Actinokineospora alba: one gene and its partner. The protein of the gene in region 1 interacts with the protein of each later gene in a pairwise test. Links are inferred from orthologs where the notes say so. Each region holds a gene or a part of one and is shown on either strand. Other genes may lie near its edges.

Region 1 (4,252 bases):
GCCGGGAACCCTGACACGTCGAGCAGCAGCCGCAGCTCGTTGGGCAGCCCGCGCGCGGCGTGCGGCATGACCTCGTTGACCCCGCCGAGCACGGCCGAGTCCTTGATCGCCGAGGACAGCCCCGGAAGCCCTCCGACGGTCGTCAGCGGCAGTGCGATCAGCCACGACACCACGAACACGACGGCCCCCTGGACCACCGCCCCGAGCGCGCTGTCGACACCCGCGAGCCGGGGTGAGGAGAACTTCTGCCGGATGGTGCGGCCGATCCACACGCCGAAGGTCTCGCCGAGCGCGACGAGCAGCACGAAGATCGCCACCGCGAACGCGACCCTGGTCGGCGTCGAATCGATCCGGGAGACCACGAGCGGCGCGAGCTTGATGCCCGCGATCGCGCCGAGGAGCACCCCGATGAACGCGGGCAACGCGGTGATCACCCCTTGGCGGGCGCCCGAGATCGCCGCGAGCACGGCGAGTGCGACGACCAGCACGTCCACCCAGTTCAAGCCTCAGACCTCCGCGCCTCGGTTACCGGTGGAGCGCCACGCTACGTCAAGGTCACGGACGTCCGCGGCATCCCATGGCTGTTCCCAGCCGCCCACCGCGAGCAGCAGCGTGAGCAGGCCCGCGGTGAAACCCCACACCAGCATGTCCGGCACCGCGAAACCCGGCCCGACATACCCCGACGGGTGCTTCACCATGAACCGGTTGGCCGGATCGGCCAGGTGTGAGATCGGCACCCTGGCCACGGCCTGCGTCTCCGCCGGGTCGACGGCCCACACCCGGCTCGGCTTCTCCCAGTACCCGATCACCGGCGTCACATGGAAACGCGACACCGGGATGTGCAGCGACGGCAGCAGCGCGACCGGCCGCACCCCGGACGGGTCCACGCCGGTCTCCTCGATGGCCTCGCGCAGCGCGGTGGCCACCGGGCCGTCGTCCTCGGGCTCGGTCTTGCCGCCGGGGAAGGCGACCTGGCCGGAGTGCTTGTCGTCGCCGGTCGCGCGCAGCTGTAAGAGCACGTCAGGGCCCCGCTCGGGGTCCTCGCCCAGCAGGATCAGCACGGCGGCGTCGCGGGCGGTCGCGTCCGGCGGCGAGAACCGCCGCCACATGTCCGGGTCGAGGTCGGCGGTGGCGGCGACGAGCGGGGCGAGCCAGTCCGGCAGTTCGGCCGGGTCGACCAGCGGTCCGTGGGTCATCGGGCGCCTCCGAGGTAGCGGGTGACGGCGCCGCGCACGTCGTCGACCGACCGCAGCAGCCGCGGGTCGGAGATGAACGTCACGGTCCCGTCCGCGGAGATCAGGTAGCTCGCGGGCAGCGCGGCGGGGATTTTCAGGCCGCGTTCGACCGAGCCGTCTGTGTCCAGCAGGTTGGGGAACGTGACGTCGAGGTCTCGCAGGAGACCTAGAGCGTCGCCGGTAGGGCTCTTTATCGCGAGGCCGACAACGGCGATGGCGTCCGTGCCCGCCGCGTACTCGGCGAGGACCGGAAGTTCCTCCCGGCACGGCTGACACCACGTCGCCCAGACGTTGAGCAGCACCGGACGGCCCGCGAGCACCCCGGCGACCTCGACCCTGGAGCCGTCGGCCAGGCATTCCGCTGTGATCCCGCGCACCGATTCCGGCCCGCCCACGGCGGTCGCGCAGGGCATGAGCGCGGCCTCGGCCCGCGCCGATGTCAGATCCGGACCCGGCGGGAGAGGCTTCGGGGCGTCACCGCGCGGCCAGAGGGCGACGACCCCCGCGACCAGGAGGATCACCGCGACCAGCGCCCAGCGCGACTTCACTCGCTCGGCTTCCCGGGCCGGTAGCCGTCGCGGGTGCGCTCGGCCAGGGCGATCAGGTGCTCGGCCTCCACGCCCTTCACGAGTTTCGCCGCCTGCTCCGGCTCCGTCGGGCCCTCGCCGTAGGACGGACAGTCGCGGAACAGCAGGCAGGCGCCGCACGCGGGCTTGCGGGCGTGGCAGACCCGGCGGCCGTGGAAGATCACCCAGTGCGACAGCATGGTCCAGTCTTTGCGCGGGACCAGCGCGCCGATCGCGTGCTCGACCTTGACCGGGTCTTCCTCCTCGGTCCACTTCCAGCGGCGCACCAGCCTGCCGAAGTGGGTGTCCACCGTGATGCCGGGCACGTCGAAGGCGTTCCCGAGGATCACGTTGGCGGTCTTGCGGCCGATGCCGGGCAGCTTCACCAGGTCGTCGAGCCTGCCGGGCACCTCGCCGCCGAAGTCCTCGACGAGGGCGGCGCCGAGACCCATCAGCGAGTTCGCCTTGTTCCGGTAGAAACCGGTCGGCCGGATCATCTCCTCCAGCTCAGCGCGGTCGGCGCCGGCGTAATCGGCGGCCGTGCGGTACTTCGCGAAGAGGGCGGGGGTGGTCAGGTTGACCCGCACGTCGGTGCACTGGGCGGACAGGATCGTCGCCACCGCCAGCTCCAGCGGGGTGGTGAAGTCCAGCTCACAGTGCGCGTCGGGGTAGCCCTCGGCCAGGGCGCGGGTCATCCGGCGGGCGCGGCGGGTCAACGAGAGACTGGTTTCCGCCTCCGCGGCGGCGGCAGCACGGGGCGGGCGTCGGGTGGTCGGAGGCACCTCGTTAGCCTACGGGCCGTCGGACAACCCGAAATGTGCCCCAGACGTCTACGCATCAGACCATCGAGAATCTTCAACGACAGACGAGGATCGACGACACCATGGCAGTCTGGTTCGTGTTCGTAGTGCCCCTGGTGATCATGTTTTTCGCGCTGTTCATGGAACGCGTGGAAACCCGTCTTCGCCATGTCGCGGTCCAAGAGACCGATGTCGAGGAGTTCCTGGAGTCCGCCCGGCCCGACGAGGTCCGTGCGCTCTATGGCCACGGCATCGGCCGCGCGCTGGAGCTGTTCCGGCTGCGTAGGGTCGGTGGGCGCGCCGCGAAGCTGCGCGGTCGCAAGGGCGGGGCATAGGCGCTAGGGTCATCCAACTGGGCGATCATTTGCCCGCCGAACGCGCGACCCGCGCTGTCGGCGAGCCGTCAGGGCAAACCTGGCGAACGCCCTACACTGTAAGCGTGATCGGCGTCGCATCGATGCGGCGGCCGAGGTGGATACAGGAGGACCGAGGTGGATGAGACCCTGGCCCGTGCGGGCATCTTCCAAGGGGTCGAGCCGGCCGCGGCGGAAGCGCTCGCACAGACGCTCGAAGCCGTGGAGTTCCCCCGGGGACACGTGATCTTCGCCGAAGGCGAGCCCGGCGACCGGCTGTACATCATCCAGTCCGGCAAGGTGAAGCTCGGGCGGAAGTCTCCGGACGGCCGCGAGAACCTGCTCGGGATCTTCGGACCGTCCGACATGTTCGGCGAGCTGTCGATTTTCGACCCGGGCCCGCGCACGTCGACGGCGACCACAGTCACCGAAGTACGCGCGGTGACGATGGACCGACCGGCGCTTCGCCAGTGGATCGGCACCCGACCGGAGATCGCCGAGCAGCTGCTCCGAGTGATCGCCCGACGGCTGCGGCGGACCAACGGCATGCTGGCCGACCTCATCTTCACGGATGTGCCCGGCCGCGTCGCCAAGGCGTTGCTGCAGCTCGCACAGCGTTTCGGCAGCCAGGAAGCCGGGCTGCTGCGCGTCACGCACGACCTGACGCAGGAGGAGATCGCCCAGTACGTCGGCGCCTCCCGCGAAACCGTCAACAAGGCGCTCGCCGACTTCGCCCACCGCGGCTGGCTGCGGCTCGAAGGCAAGAGCGTGCTGATTCTCGACCCCGAGCGGCTCGCCCGCCGGGCTCGCTGACAGACGAATAAAGAGGCGAGAGGTCGGGCGCCGCCCCCGACGCGGCGCACCGACCTCTCGCAAGTGCGCGAACCATCCCCCGACGGTCCACGCTCCCCGCCCTCCGGGCTAGGCCCCGAACCCGTGTGCCGGAGGGAAATCGTGGTATTCAGTTGGCGTATCGCGCTCCGCCAGTTGGGTGTAACGCCCTACACACAAACCATCGCAAATCTCTGGCGCTGAGCTCAAGGGGTATCACCCTCAAGGACTCCGATCGCCGGGTTTCGTTGCGCGAGTTCGCACGGAACACCCTTTACCGTTATTCAAACGAGACCTACCACCAAACCTGGTGTCTCAAACCACCCAATATTTACTGGTACGGCCGTACCAGAGTGGGGCATACTGGTACGCATGTCCCACTCCGCCGGTTTCGCCGACTACCGCACGGCCCTGACGACCCCAGGAGCGCGCGGTCCGGTGCTGTCGGCCCTGGTCGGCAGGTTGCC
Region 2 (3,927 bases), 2.0 Mb from region 1 along the record:
TCGAGGCGGCGGACCGGATCATGCCCGAGGTCAGCCCTTCCCTTGCCGAGTACACCGTGCGGCGGCTTGAGAAGCGCGGGATGCGGGTTCTGTTGAACACCACGGTGACCAGCATGGTCGACGGGCACGTCGTGCTCAGCGACGGCGAGGAGTTCGACGCCGACACCGTCGTCTGGACGGCAGGCGTCCGGGCCAATCCGCTGGCCCAGGCCAGTGGGCTGCCGGTCGATCCGCGTGGTCGGCTGGTCGCCTCGACGACGCTGCGCGTGCCGGGCTACGAGGGAATGTGGACCGCGGGCGACAGCGCCGCCGTGCCCGACCTCTCGGCCGAGGGCGCATGGTGCGCGCCGAGCGCTCAGCACGCCGTGCGGCAGGCGAAACTGTTGGCGGACAACGTAATCCGCTCACTGCGTGGCCGTGAACCCAAGCCGTACAAGCACTCCCATGCCGGTTCGGTGGCGAGTCTGGGCCTGCACAAGGGAGTCGCGGAGATCTACGGCATCCGGCTGCGCGGCGTGATCGCCTGGCTCATGCACCGCGCCTACCACGTCACCCGGGTGCCGACGCTCAACCGCAAGGTCCGCGTCCTGGCCGACTGGCTGATGGCCTTCCTGCTCCGCCGTGACGTGGTCTCGCTGGGCCAGATCCACGATCCGCGCCGCGACTGGGCCGCCATGGTGGAGACCACCGCCACCCACCCGCGAGTCGCCCCGCCAGGCAAGTGAGTCGCCCCCTCCGGCAGCCGAGTTCGACATTCGCGCCTGTGCGAATGTCGAACTCGTTCGCCTGGAGGGGCGACTCGCTTGTTGGAAGGGGCGACTCGCGGGTTGGTCAGGCGGAGCCGGGGTCGGAGGTTTGGGGGCCCGCGGCGGTGACGTCGTCGATGCGGTGCTTGCGTGCCGCCTCGACGACCTTCGACTGGTCGACCTCGCCGCGCCTGGCCAGCGCGCCCAGGACGGCGACGGTGATCGACTCGGCGTCGACGAGGAAGTGCCTGCGGGCGGCCGGGCGGGTGTCGGAGAAGCCGAACCCGTCGGTGCCCAGGGTGGTCATGTCGGTCGGCACCCACGGGCGGATCAGGTCCGGCACCGCGCTCATCCAGTCCGACACCGCGACCACGGGCCCGGGGCTGTCCTTGAGCACCGACGTCACGTACGGCACCCGCGGCTCGGCCTCGGGGTGCAGCATGTTGTGCCGCTCGATGTCGACCGCCTCGCGCCGCAGCTCCGACCAGGACGTGGCCGACCAGACGTCGACCTGGACGCCCCACTCCTCGGCCAGCATCTGCTGGGCCTTGACCGCCCACGGCATCGCCACACCGGAGGCGAGGACCTGCGCTCGCGGGCCGGAGCCCTCGGGCGCGTCCAGGTACCGGTAGAGACCCCGCAGCAGGCCCTCGACGTCGAGGTTCTCCGGCTCCGCCGGCTGCTGGTACGGGTCGTTGTAGACGGTCAGGTAGTAGAAGATGTCCTCCGCCTGCTCGCCGTACATCCGCCGCAGGCCGTCCTTGACGATGTGCGCGATCTCGTAGGACCAGCCCGCGTCGTAGGACACCGCCGCCGGGTTGGTCGCCGCCAGCAGCAGCGAGTGCCCGTCGTTGTGCTGCAGGCCCTCACCGGTCAGCGTCGTGCGGCCCGCCGTGGCGCCCAGGACGAAGCCGCGCGCCATCTGGTCGGCCGCGGCCCACAGGCCGTCGCCGGTGCGCTGGAAGCCGAACATCGAGTAGAAGATGTAGATCGGGATCATCGGCTCGCCGTGCGTGGCGTACGACGTGCCGACAGCGGTGAACGACGCGGTCGAGCCCGCCTCGTTGATGCCCTCGTGCAGGATCTGGCCCGACTCGCTTTCCTTGTAGGACAGCATGAGCGAGGCGTCCACCGAGGTGTAGAGCTGGCCCTGGTGGTTGTAGATCTTCTGGGTCGGGAACATCGAGTCCATGCCGAACGTGCGGGCCTCGTCCGGGATGATCGGCACGATCCGCGCGCCGATCTCCTTGTCCTTGGCCAGGTCGCGCACGAGCCGGACGAACGCCTGCGTGGTGGCGACGTCCTGCTTGCCGGAGCCGCGCCGGATCACGTCGTAGACCTGGTCGCCGGGCAGCACCAGCGCCTTGGCCTTCGAGCGGCGCTCGGGCAGGTAGCCGCCGAGCTGGCGGCGGCGCTCCTGCAGGTACTGGATCTCGGGCGAGTCCTGGCCGGGGTGGTAGTACGGCGGCAGGTACGGGTCCTTCTCCAGCTCCGCGTCCTCGATCGGGATGCGCAGCGTGTCCCGGAACTGCTTGAGGTCGTCCAGGGTCATCTTCTTCATCTGGTGCGTCGCGTTGCGCGCCTCGAAGTGCGGACCGAGGTTGTAGCCCTTGATCGTCTTGGCCAGGATCACCGTCGGCTGGCCGTGGTGCTCGGTGGCCGCCTGGTAGGCCGCGAAGACCTTGCGGTAGTCGTGGCCGCCGCGCTTGAGGTTCCAGATGTCCTGGTCCGACATCGGGTCGACCAGCGCCTTGGTGCGCGGGTCGCGGCCGAAGAAGTGCTCGCGGACGAACGCGCCGTCATTGGCCTTGTACGTCTGGTAGTCGCCGTCGGGGGTCTGGTTCATCAGGTTGACCAGGGCGCCGTCGCGGTCGGCGTGCAGCAGCGAGTCCCACTCGCGGCCCCAGATGACCTTGATGACGTTCCAGCCCGCGCCGCGGAAGTAGGACTCGAGCTCCTGGATGATCTTGCCGTTGCCGCGGACCGGACCGTCAAGCCGCTGCAGGTTGCAGTTGATCACGAAGGTCAGGTTGTCCAGGCCCTCGTTGGCCGCGACGTGGATCAGGCCGCGCGACTCGGGCTCGTCCATCTCGCCGTCGCCGAGGAACGCCCACACGCGCTGGTCGGAGGTGTCCTTGATGCCGCGGGCGTGCAGGTAGCGGTTGAAGCGGGCCTGATAGATGGCGTTCATCGGGCCGAGGCCCATGGAGACGGTCGGAAACTCCCAGAAGTCGGGCATCAGCCGCGGGTGCGGGTAGGACGGCAGGCCGCCGCCGGGGCCCGCGTGCGAGAGCTCCTGGCGGAACCCGTCGAGCTGCGCGGTGGAGAGCCTGCCCTCGAGGAACGCGCGGGCGTAGATGCCGGGGGAGGCGTGGCCCTGGACGTAGATGTGGTCGCCGCCGCCGGGGTGGTCCTTGCCCCGGAAGAACCAGTTGAAGCCGACCTCATAGAGGGCCGCTGAGGAGGCGTACGTCGAGATGTGACCACCGACACCCACGCCGGGCCGCTGCGCGCGGTGCACGGTCATCGCCGCGTTCCACCGGACCCACGCCCGGTAGCGGCGCTCGACCTCCTCGTCGCCGGGGAACCACGGCTCGCGGTCGGTCGGGATGGTGTTGACATAGTCGGTGCTCGTCAGCGACGGGACGCCGACGTGGCTCTCACGGGCGCGCTCGAGCAGCCGCAGCATCAGGTACCGAGCACGCTGCTGCCCGCCGCCCTTGAGCGCGGCGTCGAACGACTCCAGCCATTCCGACGTCTCCTCCGGATCGATGTCCGGCAGATGCGCCGCGAGCCCGTCGCGGATCACGCGCACGCGCTCGGGAGTGCCTGGGTTGCTGTTCTGGGTGGGCAACTCGAGCTCCAGCCTGCTTCGAAGGTGTATATAAATCGCGCGCGCGTTAACGCGCGCGAGGGGACACTCTGCCATGTTCGTCTGAATCGACGCCGCCGTCATCGTTACTGGTCAGTACGGGTGCCAGGACACGCTCCGGAGCAGCCGCGAAGGCCTGTTTGCGGCGTGTCGGAGACTCCACGGTTGCGCAGGTGGCCACACTCAGTGTTCGCTATCGCCTAACCGAAGAGGCGTTACGCGGTCGGACAGGCCAAGATGGGCTCTGATGACCGTGCGAAATCAACTGGAGGAGTGACACCGTGGTGGCCGCGGGAGACACCGGCAATG

What was found. Proteins that work in one complex are often made in the same cells at the same time.
Region 2: the proteins of nth (region 1) and aceE interact in binary tests that used the Escherichia coli proteins (3 or more experiments, as listed by UniProt). The link is inferred for Actinokineospora alba from one-to-one orthologs.

What each region holds. Positions count from the first base shown.
Region 1 is NZ_SNXU01000001.1:2,000,599-2,004,850, reverse strand. Bases 639-3,628 are described here. They hold nth (endonuclease III), read right to left. Parts: upstream 2,497-3,628; coding sequence 1,780-2,496; downstream 639-1,779. Other genes in these bases: C8E96_RS09625 (Crp/Fnr family transcriptional regulator), read left to right, coding at 3,093-3,628; C8E96_RS09630 (hypothetical protein), read left to right, coding at 2,685-2,936; C8E96_RS09640 (TlpA disulfide reductase family protein), read right to left, coding at 1,193-1,783; C8E96_RS09645 (NUDIX hydrolase), read right to left, coding at 639-1,196. In the rest of the region: C8E96_RS09650 (MarP family serine protease), read right to left, coding at 1-503; more of C8E96_RS09645, read right to left, coding at 507-638; more of C8E96_RS09625, read left to right, coding at 3,629-3,767; C8E96_RS09620 (MFS transporter), read left to right, coding at 4,158-4,252. UniProt on the Escherichia coli protein: DNA repair enzyme that has both DNA N-glycosylase activity and AP-lyase activity. The DNA N-glycosylase activity releases various damaged pyrimidines from DNA by cleaving the N-glycosidic bond, leaving an AP (apurinic/apyrimidinic) site.
Region 2 is NZ_SNXU01000001.1:4,010,499-4,014,425, forward strand. Bases 632-3,927 are described here. They hold aceE (pyruvate dehydrogenase (acetyl-transferring), homodimeric type), read right to left. Parts: upstream 3,601-3,927; coding sequence 832-3,600; downstream 632-831. Other genes in these bases: C8E96_RS18505 (NAD(P)/FAD-dependent oxidoreductase), read left to right, coding at 632-725; C8E96_RS18515 (DUF3052 domain-containing protein), read left to right, coding at 3,900-3,927. Also shown: more of C8E96_RS18505, read left to right, coding at 1-631. UniProt on the Escherichia coli protein: Component of the pyruvate dehydrogenase (PDH) complex, that catalyzes the overall conversion of pyruvate to acetyl-CoA and CO(2).